Bythopirellula goksoeyrii: one gene and its partner. The protein of the gene in region 2 interacts with the protein of the main gene of each other region in a pairwise test. Links are inferred from orthologs where the notes say so. Each region holds a gene or a part of one and is shown on either strand. Other genes may lie near its edges. The genes, in order: rplL and obgE.

Evidence for each region.
Region 1: the proteins of obgE (region 2) and rplL interact in binary tests that used the Escherichia coli proteins (3 or more experiments, as listed by UniProt). The link is inferred for Bythopirellula goksoeyrii from one-to-one orthologs.

Annotation. Positions count from the first base shown.
Region 1 is NZ_CP042913.1:1,212,510-1,221,792, forward strand. Bases 1-2,744 are described here. They hold rplL (50S ribosomal protein L7/L12), read right to left. Parts: upstream 1,706-2,744; coding sequence 1,295-1,705; downstream 1-1,294. Other genes in these bases: rpoB (DNA-directed RNA polymerase subunit beta), read right to left, coding at 1-1,001; rplJ (50S ribosomal protein L10), read right to left, coding at 1,778-2,293; rplA (50S ribosomal protein L1), read right to left, coding at 2,346-2,744. Outside these bases: more of rplA, read right to left, coding at 2,745-3,023; rplK (50S ribosomal protein L11), read right to left, coding at 3,078-3,503; transcription termination/antitermination protein NusG, read right to left, coding at 3,550-4,350; preprotein translocase subunit SecE, read right to left, coding at 4,404-4,796; tuf (elongation factor Tu), read right to left, coding at 5,069-6,268; Pr1d_RS04880 (galactose oxidase early set domain-containing protein), read right to left, coding at 7,237-9,030; Pr1d_RS04885 (CHRD domain-containing protein), read right to left, coding at 9,030-9,283. UniProt on the Escherichia coli protein: The binding site for several of the GTPase factors involved in protein synthesis (IF-2, EF-Tu, EF-G and RF3). Is thus essential for accurate translation.
Region 2 is NZ_CP042913.1:5,912,421-5,921,795, forward strand. The notes cover bases 3,118-5,953. They hold obgE (GTPase ObgE), read right to left. Parts: upstream 5,143-5,953; coding sequence 4,093-5,142; downstream 3,118-4,092. Other genes in these bases: Pr1d_RS23355 (GTPase), read right to left, coding at 3,118-3,251; Pr1d_RS23360 (type III pantothenate kinase), read right to left, coding at 3,248-4,096; rpmA (50S ribosomal protein L27), read right to left, coding at 5,211-5,459; Pr1d_RS23375 (hypothetical protein), read right to left, coding at 5,550-5,953. Also shown: flotillin-like protein FloA, read left to right, coding at 1-347; Pr1d_RS23345 (hypothetical protein), read left to right, coding at 500-1,099; Pr1d_RS23350 (PEP-CTERM sorting domain-containing protein), read left to right, coding at 1,342-2,043; more of Pr1d_RS23355, read right to left, coding at 2,040-3,117; more of Pr1d_RS23375, read right to left, coding at 5,954-6,542; Pr1d_RS23380 (CoA-binding protein), read left to right, coding at 6,804-7,184; Pr1d_RS23385 (ammonia-forming cytochrome c nitrite reductase subunit c552), read right to left, coding at 7,221-8,828; nrfH (cytochrome c nitrite reductase small subunit), read right to left, coding at 8,886-9,375. UniProt on the Escherichia coli protein: An essential GTPase which binds GTP, GDP and possibly (p)ppGpp with moderate affinity, with high nucleotide exchange rates and a fairly low GTP hydrolysis rate.

The DNA of each region.
Region 1 (9,283 bases), 4.7 Mb from region 2 along the record:
TCGTTGAAAAGTTGGCGTGCCTTCTCCAGCTGCGGGGGATTACCTGGTCGCAGGCGCTGATAAATCCTCAAGAGAGCTTCTTCATGGCTCGACGTGTTGTCGTCTGCCATCGCGTTGAGCAAGTGAGGAGTCTTCGGTAGCTCCATCACCTCAACACTCTTAACGCCGGAAGTACAGATTACTTCGGCGATATTCTTGGTGATTCGCTGACCACCTTCAATAATGATTTCACCAGCTCGTTCACTCCCGACAGGATAGACGATGTCGCCTACGGCAATCTGACTTTCAATTTTGGCAGCGCTGCGGCCGTCGACAATCTTCTGCTTGCTGGTCTCGTAAAACTGCTTAAGAATGTCAGCATCCAGGCTGAGCTCGGGGCTCATGGCGCGCAGTAGGGTTACCGCGGAGAACCGTCCGCTCTGATCGATTCGGACTGTGATGCTATCCTTTTTGGTCGTGTTGAGTTCGATCCAACTACCACGCTCAGGAATAACACGGCAGCTATGAATGCGACGATCACCTGCATCAAGTTCGGATACGAAATCGATACCAGGACTGCGATGCAACTGACTCACGACGACGCGCTCAGCACCATTGATAATGAACTCGCCACCACCAAGCATGATAGGCAGATCACCCAGGTAGACTTCTTCCTCTACCGGCTGATCCTTCACCAAACGGAGCCAGATCCGGAAGGGGCGCCCATAGCTCAAACGCAATTGGCGACATTCCGCAGGATTGTAGCGTGGCTTCCCTAGATCATAGCGGAGATACTCCAGGCGAATCGTCTTGTCGTAGCTCTCAATGGGGAAGATCTCACGCAATACACCTTCCAGACCGTCATCTTTGCGCGCAATGGTGCTAGTTCCGTCATATTGAAGGAACCGTGCATAAGATTCGGTTTGAATTTTGGTGAGGTCGGGAATGTCGTAGCCAATTCGGGCACTGCCGAAGGCGCGGACGGAATCAGTCTGCAAGCGTCGTTGGGCCGGGACTGCCATAGGGCGGGCTGCTCCGATATCACGAGTGATTGTGAAAAAAGCGACAACAGCACGCCGTGCCACCGACGAGCGGCAGGCGGACCATGTGACGCCGAGCAAAACCAAGGGAAACGCACTGGGATGCGTTTGTGTGAAAACAGCGGTCGACAACTCTCCGTGCTATCGCTGCCATTTCCTCCCCTTGGTACCAGGAATTCGTTCTTGGGAATTCGCTACGAAATCGCGCAGAGCGAACCGCCCGAGGACCCTCAATTAGTGAGGACACAACGGGCTTATGCTCCGCTTGAACTTATCTACTTGATCGCGGCTGTAGCGCCAGCCCCTTCCAACTCGGCCTTGGCCTTTTCCGCGTCCTCTTTGGAAACACCTTCTTTGACCTTGCTAGGAGCGGCCTCGACGAGATCCTTGGCTTCTTTCAAACCCAAGCCAGTCGCGCTTCGCACGACCTTGATGACCGCGATCTTGTTTCCACCAACGGCTTCGAGCACGACGTCGAATTCCGTCTGCTCTTCAGCTGCGGCAGCACCGCCAGCATCTCCGCCACCGGCTGCCATGACCACGCCACCACCGGAAGCTGGCTCAATACCGTAGGTGTCCTTCAGGTAATCGCTCAATTCCTTGGCTTCTTTAAGGGTCAACGCGACAATCTTGTCGCCCATCTCTTTGGTTGCTGCAGAAACCTCTGCTACTGCTTCATCACTCATATCTATCTATCCTTTCTCGCTATAGGAGGGCCCGTCGGCCCAAAATTCGCTGACTTGTTGTTGACTGGAAAACTATTCCTCGCTCTTCTTTTTCACCTGACTGGCAAGCTTGGCGCCTGGGCTCAGCAACTGAGCAGAAAGCGTTGCTCCAGGACTTAGAATCTGACCCAGTAGAATACTGAGCTGTTCTTCACGGCTTGGCCATTTGCTGACAGCCTTAACATCATCGGCAGTCAGTTTGGCACCATCCATCACGCCACCCTTAGGGGCAAAGGGCTTATACTTGGCATCCTCTGCCAGGCGGGTGACTTCCTTGGCAAGCGAAACGACATCCTCGCCGCCCCAAATAAGCGCCAAAGTCCCCTCGGACCCTTCAAAAGCCGGAGCTAGCGCCGTCCCATCGGTTGCGCGTCGCGCCAAACTATTCTTCACGACCAGCAGATGCATGTTCTTTTGTCGCAATTGCTTGCGTAGCTCAACGTTGCTGTTCGCTTCCATACCCACAACATCTACCAACAAAGCATCCGTGACGCCGTCGAAACGGCTCTTTAATTCGTCAGTGATCAAATCTTTTACGTACTTGCTCATGGCACTTGCTTAATTGGATTTTAGAGGATTAATTCCAGGAAGGGATTCGAGGCTAGACTGCTAACGGGACGCTGGGACTCATGGTACCACTAATGTGGGCTGACCTTACGTAAGTACCCTTTGATGACGACGGCTTCAAATTCAAAATTGTGTTCACAAAGGCCTGGATGTTTTCAACCAGCTTCTCGGCCTCAAAATCCATCTTGCCCACGATCGCCTGAACGTTGCCACCCTTGTCGTTACGAAATTCAACCTTCCCTGCTTTATATTCGCCAATGGTCTTGGCAACATCGGGAGTCACCGTCCCAGCGCGCGGTGAAGGCATCAAACCTCTCGGACCCAGAACTCGCCCTAGCGGACCGACGACTTTCATCATGTCCGGAGTCGCAATACAGACATCGAAATCGGTCCAACCCCCAAGTATTTTCTTTGCCAGATCCTCGTCACCCACTTCGTCTGCTCCCGCTTCACGAGCTGCATCCGCTGCGGGACCTTTGGCAAAGACAATCACTCGCTGCACTTTTCCAATTCCATGGGGCAGAACTATCGAACCTCGGACTATTTGATCAGCCTGCGTGTGATCGACTCCCAACCGCATGGCAATCTCTACTGATTGCACAAACTTGGTTCCGTCGAATGTTTTCAACACATCGACAGCTTCTGAAATTGGCAAAGGCGCCTGGGGACGCTTTTCGCTCAGGCTCTTCATTCGTTTTGCTAGTTTTGGCATGATATGCTTCGCTTACTTTGTTTTGTAACTGCCCGTTGAAGCGGGCTGGGCCGGCTAACCTTCTATTTCGAGACCCATGCTGCGGGCTGTACCAGCTATCATTTGAACCGCGCTGTCCAAGTCGCTGGCGTTTAGGTCATTCATCTTCGTATTGGCAATTTCTTCCATTTGGGCATGCGTGATTTTTCCTACTTTGACCTTGTGAGGAACGCCCGACCCTTTAGCCAAGCCAACGGCCTTCTTCAAAAGGACGGCAGCTGGAGGACTCTTGGTGATGAAGTCAAACGAGCGATCATTGTAGACATTGACGACTACCGGGATCATCATTCCGCCAGCTTCGCGTGTCTTGTCGTTGAACGCCTGGACAAATTGACCCAAGTTCACACCATATTTTCCCAAGGACGTACCAACAGGAGGGGCAGGAGTGGCTTGACCACCCGGGATCTGGAACTTGGCGGTACCTACTAGTTGCTTTGCCATGATTTTTGCTCGGGTTCTAATTTACTGGCCGCTAATGCGACCAGCCCTATACGTTTTCTACTTGCCAGTATTCCAACTCGACGGGAGTACTGCGGCCGAAAATGTTGATCATCACATTGACGCGACCATTTTGCTCGTCGATTGTATTGACGTCCCCTTCGAAGCTCTCGAAAGTTCCGTCTTTGATCTTCACACGATCGCCAATCTTGAAATTGATATTGAGCTTCGGCGACTCCTCAACTTCTTCCTCATCTTTTGTAATTATCCGAGCCACTTCGTGCGGCAACATGGGAGACGGCTTTCCCGCTGAGCCAGTAAAATCACCAATCCCCGAGGTCTCGCGTACTGCAAACCAGGTATCGTCATTGATGCACATATGCACAACGATGTAACCCGGGTAAAGCTTCCGCTCAACGACCTTCTTTTTCCCTGCTTTAAACTCCGTAACTTTCTCGGTGGGAACGACCACGTCGTCGAAGTAGCGATCCAATCCCTCAATAGCAATCTTGCGCTTGAGTGCTTCAGCGATTGATCTCTCTCGGTTGCTTTGCACCTTGAGAATATACCAATCCATGACAACAGGCCCTGTGTCCGGCTTCTTGGGCAACAAGGCGCGTTTTACAGGGTCCATCTCCTCTTCAGGCTCAGGCTCCTTCTTGGGCGGGCTCTTTATGACCGCGGGCTCCTTCACCTCCTCAACTTCTACCTCATCCACTTCAGGCTGAACTGCAGAAGAATCTTCCACCACCTGCTCTTGGTCGTCAGTAGCCGTAACAGTATCCTCTGCCTCGACGGAATTTTCCTCGGCGAGTTGAGAGTCGGTGATTTTTTCGTTTTCGTCGCTCACGAGGTTTCCCTGAAGCTATAAAGAATGACGGCTATTGAAATCGATTCGATCTGTTAGAAAATCTGTCGAGCGATTATTTTCAAGACTGCGTCATAGACAAACAAGAGTCCCGCCAGAAAGAAAATCACCGCAATAACCACCATCGAGGCCCGCCACAATTCACTGCGGCTCGGCCATGACACTTTATTCATCTCCGCTTCCACGGAAATTAAAAAATCCGCGAACTTCGGCAAATTGACTATTCGAAAGCTGATCCACGAGCCTACCGCCAACATCACCAATGGAAGCACATAGCGACCCATATCAGTGATGCTTACCGCATTGAGCTTCCAAGCCCCGGCAGCAAACGCCAGCGCAATGGCCGCGAAAGTGACCTGCCGGGCGATCCTGCCCTGACTTCGCTTATACCGCGAAGCGTTGAACATTCCTGAAATTAACTCTGCCACTTTAAGCTTTCCCAACGAGCCACGAGACTTGCGTTATGAGCCACTACAACACGACCCACAGTCCGCAATGACCGAAACTCACAACTTCCTGTATGCAGGGGCGGCGGGAATCGAACTCGCAACCCCCGGTTTTGGAGACCGGTGCTCTGCCAATTGAGCTACACCCCTTTGTGTAAGAGTGATAGGTGAGCAGGTGAATAAGTGAGTAGGTAGCAACGCCATCCACACAATCAACACACTACTTACTCACCTACTCACCTACTCACTTTTTCTTACTCTAAAATTTTCGTTACTACGCCGGAACCAACCGTCTTGCCACCTTCGCGAATGGCGAAACGCACTCCGTCGTCCATGGCAATCGGCTTACCAAGCTCAACACTAATTCGTGCGTTGTCGCCAGGCATGCACATCTCAACATCACCTACCAGATTTGCTGCACCCGTGACGTCAGTCGTCCGGAAGTAGAACTGAGGTCGGTAACCGCTAAAGAACGGCGTGTGACGCCCACCCTCTTCCTTGCTCAAGACATAGACTTCGGCCTCGAACTTGGTGTGGGGGGTAATGCTTCCTGGCTTAGCCAGAACTTGACCACGCTGGATATCTTCACGCTTGACGCCACGCAACAAGCAACCGACGTTGTCGCCAGCCATTCCGTGATCCATCGTTTTGTTGAATGCCTCGACTCCGGTGCAGGTCGTCTTGGTGGGGGCTGAAGTCAAACCGATGATTTCGACTTCCTCACCAACCTTGACCTGGCCACGCTCGATACGACCCGTAGCTACCGTGCCACGACCTTCGATCGAGAACACGTCTTCGATTGCCATCAGGAACGGCTTATCAGTTTCTCTAGTGGGTTCGGGAATGTAGGAATCGATGGCTTCCATCAACTCTGTGATGCACTTAGATGCCTCTGGATCCGAAGGATTGTCGTAGGCAGCCTTGGCGGCACCCTTAACAACAGGCACTTCGTCGCCAGGGAAACCATAAGTCGTCAACAATTCACGAACTTCCAATTCGACCAACTCGAGCAATTCTTCGTCGTCGACCAAATCGCATTTATTCAGGAACACCACGATCCGAGGCACACCAACCTGGCGAGCCAAGAGGATGTGCTCACGAGTCTGAGGCATCGGGCCGTCAGCAGCTGACACAACCAGGATGGCACCATCCATCTGGGCGGCACCAGTGATCATGTTCTTGATGAAGTCGGCGTGACCAGGACAGTCGATATGTGCATAGTGACGATTCGGTGTTTCGTACTCGACGTGCGAAACAGCGATCGTTACCGTCTTAGTTTCATCGCGAACTGTACCACCCTTGGCGATATCAGCATACGACTTTGTTTTGGCGAGCCCTTTGGCCGCCTGAACTGCCAAGATAGCTCCAGTTGTTGTTGTCTTGCCGTGATCGATGTGACCGATCGTACCAACGTTCACATGAGGCTTGGTACGTTCAAATGTATCCTTAGCCATTTTTCTCCCTAACTAAAATACTAGGTCGTTTGTTTCTAGGACAAAAAGGAGCTATTTAAACAACTCCTACAAATAAAGCTTTTAGGTATTAGCTGTTAGTCGCTAGCAACACGATTGTACTTGCTAATGACTAACAGCTAACTGCTAACAGCCAACTACTTCCTCACAGAGCTGCTGATGAGACTCGAACTCATGACCTCTTCCTTACCAAGGAAGTGCTCTACCAACTGAGCTACAGCAGCATTTTGAGCTATTAGCTGTTAGCCGTTAGCTATTAGCCATGTGCCGTTAGCTCATTTACACTCTTGATCTTGAACGATATTTCCTTACTAACTTCTAATCGCTAACTGCCAATAGCTTTCACTCAAAGCGGGTGAAGGGAATCGAACCCTCGTCATCAGCTTGGAAGGCTGTTGCTCTACCATTGAGCTACACCCGCAAGCTGAATTCGGAGTGCAGAATGCGGATTGCGGAATACATTTTTTATTCCGCATTCCGCAATCCACATTCCGCATTCAACAGTGGGGAGTGCAGGATTCGAACCTGCGAAGGCAGAGCCAGCAGATTTACAGTCTGCCCCGTTTGACCGCTTCGGTAACTCCCCCGATCTGCTAGCCTACTGGCTTACCATCTGCACCTGCTAAACCTACCCAAAACATGCCCGCATCGTTAGACAAAGGCATCTCAATACGGAGTCTCCACTGGGGCCCACAACCACTCCCAAACAATTACCCACACAACTGTACGAGCTAGCGGAGGGAATTGAACCCACAACCTGCTGATTACAAATCAGCTGCTCTGCCAATTGAGCTACGCTAGCCTGGCTGCTTGAAACTTACGCGAATCAACTAATATAACCGTGTTGGAATGTGTGACAAGCCGATCAGGGCGAATTTCGCGCCAAAAAGATACTTGTGGCGTCAGACTCCCCCTCACAGAGCCACTCACCGCAGCAGAAGAGGGTAAAGTCACCCTATTTTGACATTTTTTGCTGTTCTATTCTTGTATGGCACCCTGCTACTCAGGAGGCCAACTCCGCAAAAGATCCCGCAGTATAGGCCCCAAAAGATAGGTTCCGGCACGAGAACAGCTTCCACTGAGCCATTAAATCCGTAGTTTGAGTGCCAAGTGGCCAGTTCTATCGAGTCAAGCGGATTTGGTGATTCGCCACGCTGCCATTTGAGGAAATCATTCCCGTCGACATCGAGGTCCCCATCAACATCACCGAAAAACTCCGGTGTCGATGCAAGTTCGGCCTGTATCCAGTGGGCTATGGAGGGAACTCCTTTGTCATCTACCAAGAACAGCATGTAATAGCCAGGGGGTGCTTCGTTTCCGCTCGAGGGAAGATCAATGTTGAGCCCGCCATCAGTGATGACGAAATCGAGATTATTGGCACGCTGAGTCCAATTCTGGGCGTGCGTGACGGAACCTGGAATGACCCAGAGAGCTTTAGTAATGCTCGCGGCGTCAGGAGTCTCCACGAAAATTGAATCGCCTAGGGCGGCTGACGAGGGTGCCAAACCAACCTCTGGCCGAACCGCCGGCGATCCATCGGGAGCAAATAAATAGGCAGGTGAGTAGATTTCTGCATTCAGGTTTTGTTGGAAGCCCCCGGTATCGTGGTCTCCGCCAGTCACAAGAACCCGGCCATCGGGGAGCAGTAGCGCAGTAGAATGGTAGCCGCGATATATGGATGAATCAGCTTCGGCAACTTGCGTGACTTGCTGAGTAGTGGGGTCCCAGATTTCTGCTACTGTGACAAGCCCGTTGGGATCGTTCCATCCAGTAACGTAGGTTCCCCCGGTGAGTAGAACCGTACCGTCAGCCAGTATCGTGGCGTTATTCTGCCGACGAGGTTGAGCCATCGTGTCCGCGCCGTAAGTCCAGGAAGGAGTCGCGTCGGTCAAATCCAATAGCGATATGTTGGCCGTGGGGACGTGCCCTCCGCCGATGTAGGCGATTTTTCCGGTATCGTACATGACCGCCGGACCGTAGTTATGCAGGTTAGAGTCAAGAGTGTCCCCTAAGTATTGCCAGGATCCAGTGCCTGAAACGTCAAGGAGATCTGTATCGTCGCCATAATTAGAGAGGGACACAACTCCACCATCGGGAGTCAAGAATGTGCGCGGGTAAAGAGGCAAACTCTTGTAGGCCGTAGTCAGGCTACGCCAGGAGTTGGTCTCAAACTCATATATCTGAGGCAGTGGATTGCTGTCAGGATCGAAGTTGCCATTCATCCCCCCCGATAGCATAAGAATATCTCCATTACCTAGAGTGGTAGCGCTCGGATACCACCGCCCACGCTGTCCAGTAGTGTAAGGAGACGGCGGAGAGGAAAGGCTAGGCATGTTTGGCACATTGTTGGCCCAGGTATTGGTAAAGGGATCATAAATATTAGCCCTATCCAGGCCGTTGTCGTTCGTGATATGTCCTCCTCCAACAAAGAGTCGACCGTCGGGAAGCCAAGCATGTCCCGAGCAAAAAGGGTTGAAGGAAGTCGGATTCGGATAAGCAGCGCTGGAAAACTGATCCGTGTCGGGATCCCATAAACCGATACTTTCGCGCCATGTCTGCCAAAACATGACTTTGCCCGTAGGCAACATGTGTACATGAATCGCCTCAACTCCTCCCCCCTGACCCCATGTAAAAACGTCTGTCCACTGCCCATTTACTGATGATTGCCCATACAGAGGAGTTGCAAACACAACACAGACGAGGAGGGTAAGTTGGGCACCAAGACTGGAAACGCATACTCGCATCACAATACTTCTCCGCGTCGCAAGCTACTTCTTCTCCCCATCCAAAGCATGACGGCACTCGCTAGGAGACCCCATGATGACGGTTCAGGGATTGGACTGATATGACCTCGGATCGCCATGGATGGAAAACCGGACTCATTGGTATGGACAGCCACCATTAGCCTGCCCTCATTGAGCGTGTCGAGCCAATTCGTGAGTGGTTTGCTGGTCAATGGGTAGAAAGGCAAGTAGGGAAGACCAGTTGTGGGGTCTA
Region 2 (9,375 bases):
AAACGGCTTTCGAAATCGTGTCTATTGATATCGCAGATATCGATGTGGGTGATAACATTGGAGCCCGTTTACAAGCGGACCAGGCCGAGGCCGATACGCGTGTGGCTCGTGCTGCGGCAGAGGGTCGCCGAGCGATGGCGGTTTCGCAAGAGCAGGAAAACATCGCCATGATCGAAGAAAATCGGGCCCATTTGGTCGAGTCAGAAGCGGCAGTTCCTAAGGCAATGGCCGAGGCTTTCCGCAATGGCCGACTCGGTATACTGGACTACTACAAACTGAAGAATGTGCAAGCGGATACCGACATGCGGGAATCGATCGCCGGGGTTGGGTCCTCGCGTCGGGAATGATTTGGCTCAAGCTGGAGCAAATCTTAAATAATAAAATCCAGCTTAGCTGGTGGTAACAACTCTAAGATATTTCTCGCAGAGACACAGAGTCGCAGAGAAAAAGATTTTTTCTTCCCTGCTGTCTCAGCGAGAGAAGCTAAACTGTCCATACCATGAATCATCTCTCACTGTTACTCGCTGCTCAGGGTTGGGGAGAACTGATCGTCGTGCTCATCTTCTTCATGATCTCGGCGCTCGGGCAACTGCTCTCTGCCAAGAACAAGCCTAAGCGACCGCGACCACCGCGACCGCAGAAGGAGGGGGTTCCCAACAAGGGTCAGGAGGTCGCTGATAAACTCCGTGGGGAAGTGGAAGATTTCCTGCGCGAGATGCAAGGCAAACCTCCCAAAAAGAAGTCACCGAAACCCAAGCCAGTCGTCCTCAAAGTGGAGCAACCGGTTGTCGCAGAAAAAGTCACGGACATGCGGCAAGAGAGTGTTCGGGATCACGTTTCGAAGCACCTCAACACTGCCGACATCGCACAACAAGTGGCCAAGCTAGGTGATGATGTAGAGTATGCTGATGAACGATTGGAGCAGCATCTGCACGAACGGTTTGACCACAAGGTGGGATCGTTAGAACGAAGAGTTCAGCCCGTGGAAGAGATTTTGAAGGACTCGCGAGCCCAAGATATCGCTCAGATGTTACGCAGTCCCGCAGGGATGCGGCAGGCGATTATTGCGAGTGAGATTCTGCGCCGGCCTGAGATCTGAGTTTTTTGCCTTTCCAATTTACTTTGTTCGCGTGCACGCAAACGACGTAATCAATGATAGACAAAGCATTTATGTAAACGCCCTAGTCTATCCCTAACGAAACCAATTCCGTTATTCGCTTGCCCCCCATTAGGACTAGGGTAAATGATCTTGTTGGAATTCTCTGGCATTCGGAGTGCGATCAATTTAGAATGTGCAAGAAGGTGCCCTTGTCTTTGGAATCTTTTTTTGGAGGAGAACTAATGCGTAAGATCATGCAGAGCTTTTTTTCTGGTGGGCTCTCCCTCGCACTTGTTGGCTCGTTGCTGCTTTGTTTGACGGCGACTGCTTCGGCTGGCACCGTGATTGGGGTGTCCCAGGATCCACCTCCTCCCATGGGTCCCTTCGTTGGCGACAACGAAAACGAAGATATGATCATGGTCGGTGATCCATCAAATCCGATCCCCATCACACCGGATCCGGAGACGGACAACCCCTGGATGAAACAGTTTATCATCAACCGCGATGGTCAAGGCTGGTCTACAAGTGGCCCCGGATCGATGGTCAGTGTCATGGAGTTCATCACCCTTGGCCCCCCTACTTCATCGCATCCCGTAACAATCGTTGACTGGCACGAAGACATCGACCCAACTGTGGGCGATGGCGGTCTTTTTAAGTGGGCTGGTGGTGTGATTGAAACTCCGGTTGGTGCGTTCCCAGGAATGACCAGTACCGATGGCCTATCGATCTGGTTTGAATTCCCTCCACTTCCTCCGGGCGCCGTGTTCAAAATCACCAAGAACTTGATGTTTAATGGTAGTGGCCCGATCACGCCGGGGCCAAACGGGGAAAACGATTACCTCATTAAGGTCAACGAGCGGCCTTCGATTCCCGAACCAAGCTCGTTGCTACTCGGCGGATTGGCGTTGCTCGGCGCGGTCGGCTTTCGGCGGCGTCAGATTTAGATCGGCTTTGTATCTAATTCTGAGTACAATCCGGGATGAAGCAACTCGTTAAGCGGGGCTAAGGCATCTGCTGCGTCTCCTTGCTCGCAAGCTGTTGCCGCCGCTCGCAAGAAACCTGCTTGCCTAGTGGTAAACGGAACCGCTGCCCCAGGTGCGGGAGGCTCGGGAACTAACTGCTTAACGATTGCCGATAGGAGCTGATCGATCCCCTGACCCGTTAGCGTGCTGGTAGCGAGTAGCTTGGGTGGTACATCGTGTCCTGCGAGATCCGACTTATTGAGTACCAAGAGTTGCCGGCTGGGAAGAACGAGGCTTAGTTCCACCGCTCGTTGGCTCAGGATCTCGGTTCTGGTCGGCAGTGATTGGAAATCAATAGTCGAAGCGTCCTCAACCCAAATAACCATGTCGGCACGTACCAATTGACTGCGGGCTTGCTCAATACCGGCGGCTTCAAGGGTATCGGTCGTAGAATGTAGCCCGGCGGTGTCGCTCAGTTGCACGGGCCAACCGTCAATGACGGTGGTCGTACTGACTACATCACGGGTGGTTCCAGGCTGGTCGAAGACTATCGCGCGGCGGTATCCGACCAACGCATTAATGAGGCTGCTCTTGCCGACATTCGGCCTCCCGGCGATGACGACTTGCCAGGGTTCGGTCAAATGTAATCCACAAGGTACGCGGGCAAGGAGTCTTTCGATGCGGATAGCGGCATCGGAAGACTCTCCAGTCTGGATTGCGGCATGGATTTCCTTAGTTTCACGGCGCAGGGCTCCGTGAAACTGATCCAGCAGAATCAGAGCGGTGCGAATCGAGGTTGCTCCGGCCATGGCGATCTGTGCTTCGGCGACGAGTGGACAATGTTGTTGACGAGTAACCCATACTTTCCATTCAATTTCATGGCAACCCATATCAACAAGCCGATCTACTACGGCCAACACGGATTGGGTACCACCATGGCAATGCACTTCGATCACGTCTTCTTTCCGGCGGCAGACCACCAAGTCCTCTCCATCGATGCTGCCCCAGTGACCATAGACAATGCGATTTAAAGGTTGCTGATCTAAAGTTCGACCATTCTTTGCCAGGAAACAACTGTTGACGACTGTCACAGCGTCGGGACCTTTCACGGCTACCACGGCCACGGCTCCGCGGCCGGTGGGGGTCAGCACACTGACGCACGTTTGGTTGTCACCAACTGGGCGAGTCACCGTTTCGCCTCACTCACGATAGCGATCCCTGCGAGAATGAGATGTGAGATATGACGTACGGGTCCCGTGCTTTCGCTGAGTGCGTCCAGGACCATCGGCGCATCGCCGCCGGTTAGAAAGAGTTGAGGGGTGCCTTCCGAAAGTTCGGTGTACTTCTCGATCAATTTCTCCAGAGCACCAATCAGGCCCCAAGTGAGTCCCGCTGCGATGGCTTCGGTGGTGCATTTGCCCAAGTCGTGCTCAGGAAGTTGGATGTTATCCGAGGAAAGGAGTGGTAGTGAACTGGTACCCCCATGCAGGGCGGCAGCGGCGAGGGACCAGCCAGGTAGGATTGCTCCACCGAGAAAGACTCCGTGATGACTTATGAGATCGACCGTGACTGCGGTTCCCAGATCCATCACGATGGCCGACCGGTCAGCATTGCGAACTCGATTCACGGCTACTGCGCTGAGCAATCGATCGATGCCAACACGATTGGGTTCTATTACTTGAACCTCCAGTGACAAATCACCAGAGGTCAGCACCTTCACAGAAGAAAAACCGTGCTGGGCTAGTATCTCCGCGACCGACTTTGTTGCTTCGGGGCTTACTGAGGAGAGGGCAACCTGAGTCTGCTGAACTTCCAGCTGCGTAAGCCACTCGGCAATTTGCTCAGCCAGTTCGTCCGGGGGCACGTCTCGATGTCGGCAAGCAAACGTCTCGTCGGGCAGAGGCAGCTGGGGACTAGCAATTGGTAAGGTACTCGTTACAGGGTCATTCAAACAGGCAATCTCAGCAGGAAACCAGCCGAATTTCACGCGGCTAGTGCCGACGTCCACCGCCAACAGATCCGCCGTTTCGCTCATGTGGTTTGCCGTGTTTCCCCCAGAATGGTATACGCCTTGCGAACCAATTCGCTCAAGCCTTGACCAGTGACTGAGGAGAATAGCATCACTGGCTTGCCGATCGTCTGCTCTAAATCACTGCGAACTTCTTCAGCCCCCGGTAGTTCCGCCTTGCTGATAGCAACGATCTCAGGGCGATTGGCCAGGTCAATATCATACTTCTCTACTTCCGAGCGGATGGCATGGTAGTTTTCGATAGGGTCGGTCCCGTCCATGGGCATCGGCTCGATAAGATGGACCAACACTCGGGTACGTTCCACATGGCGGAGAAATTCGTGGCCCAAGCCGGCACCAGAGTGGGCCCCCTCGATCAGTCCGGGAATGTCGGCCATCACCAGGGCATGGTCGATGTCGACTTGCACGATTCCCAGGTTCGGAATCTTGGTCGTGAACGGATAGTCGGCGATCTCAGGTCGGGCACGCGAGACACGGCTGAGCAGAGTGCTTTTGCCGGCATTGGGCTTTCCCAGCAGCCCCACGTCGGCAATCACTTTTAGTTCGAAGGTAATCCGGCGGCCTTCGCCAGGGCCACCGCGGGTGTGCTCTCGGGGAACTTGGTTGGTGGAGGACTTGAATCGTGTGTTCCCCTTGCCACCCTTTCCACCGCGGGCAGCAATCACCTGTTCCCCCGCAGCTTCCAGATCCTTGAGCACAAAATCGTGGTCGGCGTCGATCACGACCGTCCCCGGCGGGACAAGAATCGTGAGATCGTCGGCGTTGGCACCGTGGCAATTCTTACTGCCTCCAGGCGTGCCACTGCGGGCATGCCAATGCTTGCGATGCACAAGCATCTGGAGACTATCGACCCCTGCTTCGGCAACTACGATCACACTGCCACCGTGCCCCCCATCCCCCCCATCGGGTCCGCCACGAGGGACGTATTTTTCACGTCGAAAGCTGACGCAGCCGTCACCTCCTTTGCCAGCCTCAACTTCAACGGTAACACGATCGACAAACATGGCGGGGAAGTGAGTAAGTACGAGGGGAAATGAAAAAGGGATGCACACTGCTGCGCATCCCTTGCTGAATTTCAATGCTTCATGTCATTCCCACCCTGTGGGAAAGACAGAAATGCCTAGGCAACGGGTATCACGTTGATCCGTCGACCTTCGCGGTCGAACATGACTTGACCTTCAATCAAGGCAAACAAGGTAAAATCTTTTCCTTGGCCCACGCCCTTGCCGGGGTGGAACTTGTTGCCGAGTTGACGAACGAGAATGTTGCCGGGAATGACGTTTTCGCCGCCGTAGCGCTTCACACCGCGGCGTTGTCCGTTGGAATCACGACCGTTGCGGCTGGAGCCTTGTCCTTTTTTATGAGCCATGGCACTAGTGGGGGTTCGAGGGGTTGTCTGGTGGAAGTCGCACGCGGAGCAACACAGTTTGCTTCTCCGGCGACCGGTAGCCCGTCGATTCTACCGGTAAATCCACTGATAGGCAACGCCTTCGGGAGTGCCATAATACCCGGCATATCCGGGGGCTGATCCGAAGCGGATTTCGTTCTCATGCTCGGCGTAGGAGTCGCCGGGACGCCAGAAATTCAGCTGCAGGACCTTCCGCTGGAACTTTCTCCCCGTGCCAGGGGCAGATCCAACCTCGAAATCAGCCGCATCCTCCCATTGGTAGGCGTTGGTGAGGCCCCGCACGTAGATAGCCAGAAAATCAATCTCGGGGTCTACATCTTCCCAAGTGGCCACTCCCCAGAGGCCGCCGACTGCCCTGCCCTCTTCCGGCTCTAAGAGTTGTTCAGAGATTTCCACATTGTTCAGGAGTTGTCCACCGGGGAGCTCGCGACGGGCGATCGCTGTAACAGCCGACGGTAGAATCCGGTCCAGGTAAGACTTTCGGACCGGATCGCCTTCGGCGTTGCGATCTAAACTGTTCAGAAAGAATTGAGGAATGAATCGCTGTGGTCCCAGCGATTGCTTGACCGTGGTGAACGTGCCATTCTCCTCGCGTTCTGGCACAAGTCCCGCCCCTGTATTGCGGACGCGGTAGACCATGTACCAAATCAGCTTGCGCTGCATTTTCATATTGGGCTGGGGAATATCGACGTACATCATTCGCAGTGGCTTGAAGGAGAACTCCAGGCACCAGATGCTCTGACGGAACTCGGCGTCCTCGGCAATCTCAAAAAGCGTGCGGCTTTCGGAGAGTAGATTGGGTGTGCGCTGAAGACCTTTGTCAGCACGGATCTCTACCATGTCGTGTACATTGACGGTGTCGGCCGGCTCCAAGTTGGGCTCAATCGTAGTGAGCACTCCCGGCGCGAAACGGGGTCCCGCGGAGGCCGCCTCGTCTGCTTCTTGAGCAATGAGCAAATTGCTCCATGAGAAAGTAACCACGAGAGCGAGGGCCACCAAGCGCGAACCGGTCAACCATCGTGATGTCAAATTCGCGCTAAACATAGTTTCTCTGTTCGTCGAAGACTGGATTTGCCGGCAGGCGTTAAGATGCCGAAAGGGGCTCCCTTTAAGTATAATTGGCCCGCTACGGGACAGCAAATATTTGCGTTATTTTAGCGGGAATCGGCGGATATCCGGTTGCTGACGGTTTGCGCGGAAATACCAGCCAATGTCGATCTACGAAGCGGTTCCCTACTCCATCGCTCCGATTCGATCTATACTGTTTGCCAAACTCGAAAACTATCCTTTCATGAGGGTCGCCCCATGTCTCGCCCTACCGTCGCTATTATCGGTGCCAGTGCCGACCGCAGTAAGTTCGGCAACAAATCGGTTCGTGCCCATCAGGCCCAAGGGTATGAAGTGTTTCCGATCAACCCCAAGGGGGGCGAAATCGAAGGGCTGACCGTTTACACGTCGCTGGCCGAGGTCCCCGCCGAGCGGCTTACTCGGGTGAGTCTCTATGTGCCCCCCGCGGTCGGGATCAACCTTCTCGCGGAGATCGCCACCAAAGGCTGCGACGAGTTGTGGCTCAATCCGGGAAGCGAGAGCGACGAACTGGTCGCTGCCGCCAAGGAGATGGGGCTCGAACCGATCGTGGCGTGTAGCATTGTTGATCTGGGGGTCAGTCCTGGGGAGTTGGGGTAAGTGAGTGTCGATTGATTGCTTTTCATTTCCCCTGAGTCAGCTCTTCGGCTTGGTGACTCCTTGCACTTCTTCCACGGGCAAATCTTCAGTACTCGGTGCCTCAGGTGCACGCAGCCTCAGAGCAGCCGCTTGTGCCTGGCGACTGTAATCAATTGACTCACCAAGGATCCGTGCCGCTTCCTGGTCGGCGTGGAACCCTCGCGAATTTTCGCTGCTAATGTAGTCAAGGCGCCACATCGCCTTGCGCTGCAAGACGTAGACATCCTTCAGCGACTCCTCATCCGCACCTGCCGCTTTGGCCTCCTTGATCGCGTCGACCATTTCGGTCATGGCAGCGCCAGCTCGCTCTAGCAGAGCCTGATTCCGCTCCTGGATGGTTTCGATGCGTCCTGCCAACTCGGCTTCGCTTTGGTGGTGGCAGTTCTGACAGGAAGCATTGATATTGAGCAGCGGGGAACGCACGTTGTGACTGCTCAGCTTGGCTGCTCCCACGCGCTGGTAAGGCATATGGCAGTCCGCGCAGCTAACACCGCTGCGGGCATGAATGCCCTGGCTCCACAACTCAAACTCGGGATGCTGCACCTTGTAGGTCTTCGCACCGGTCTCGCCATGCACATAGTCGAAGAACTCACTGCCATCGGGAAACGTGGTTTCCTCCCAGGTGCGTTCTTCGTCTTCCATTCGCAGACCGTTCTTCCAGGGGAAGGTGAGCGTCATCTTATTGGCACAGTAGTATTCCACGTGGCACTGTCCGCAGACGAAGGACCGCATTTCCTGGCGGCTGGCGTGCACATTCGGATCGTAGGGCACATCGCGGTTGCCGTTGCGCCACTTGTCGATACTTGGCAGGTGAGGCGCCGGAGCGTCTCCCTCGGCAAGGTCACGAATGCCGTTGATGAACCCGGGGCGGGTTACACGGATCTCCATCGTTTTGGGATCGTGGCAATCGATACAGGTAACCGGGTGCGCCTCACCAATCTCCGGGTGGTCTTCGGGAACCGGCTTACCGGCGAACTCACCTTCAAACCCACCTACAGGCGCTTGCGGAAAGACCGGTTTGTTTTCTTCCGGGGTACCGTCCGGCGTCTGTTTGAGCATCGCGAGCACCTCTTCGTAGGATTTCGTGCTGAGCTGCTCGAAGCCTTTCTGCACCGCCTCCATATTGAAGCCAGCTGACAAGGCTTCGTCGCTGCTGTCCTTGTCCAGTGCTTCGAGCCCCACTTTGCGGTAAAGAACCGACGTCGATCCGTGGCAATGTAAACATGCGCCCGCTTGTGGCTTCTTTGTGACACGCTCGGTGACACCTTGGTCGTAGAGCATATAGGCGTGGCCGCGGGCTTCGCGGTAATCTATGCTGAAGGCGTATCCGGCATAGAGCCGCTTGAGCCAGGGCTGCTTCTCCAACTTCGACTGTGGCATCGCGCTCGACCCGCCGTAGAACTTATCGCCGGCGGTGGACTTCCAGCCATCGAATTGATGAGGCCAGTTGCGTCCCCAAGGCTCGGGATCGACCGAGATCTCATTGAGATCGACGACCCGCACGTAGGGATCGCGAGCTTCTTGCTTGCGGGCAAGCATTGTAATTAAGACCCATGCAACGAGCGCGGTTCCGATTGCGGCGGCAAGAAACGTGAGCAGAAGCATTCGAACTCCACCTTGCCGTGGAGAATACAATTTACGGAATAGATCGACATACATTCTTCAATATCCTTCGTAGCGCCTGGGAGCGACGGATTGGGCGTGACCCACACTTTGGTGACAATGAACGCAACTGAGCATGTCGCCACCTTTTTCGACTGGCAGCATGTGATTCACAAGATCCGTGTGACAGTGCAGGCAGGCCGCTTGAACAACGTTGCTGTTGCGTTCTTTGATTTGAATCGGGTCCTTAAACTCCCCTGTCGTGAATGCCAGGGAATGAAAGAAACCGTTGTCGGCTTTCGTCCAGTATTTGGCTAACAGATTGTCGTGCGGCGTGTGACAGTCATTGCAACCAGCGACCGCATGATGACTGGACTTCAGCCAGGAGTCATACGACTCCTGCATTACGTGGCAGTTGGCACAGCTCTGCGGGTCGTTGCCAAGGTACGCGTACCCCTCGCCGTATCCGAAAGTGAAGACACCCAAACCGCCAAAGATGCCGAGAGACAAGGCCGCCAACAATGGCAGGATCCAGCCAGTCGCCCACTTC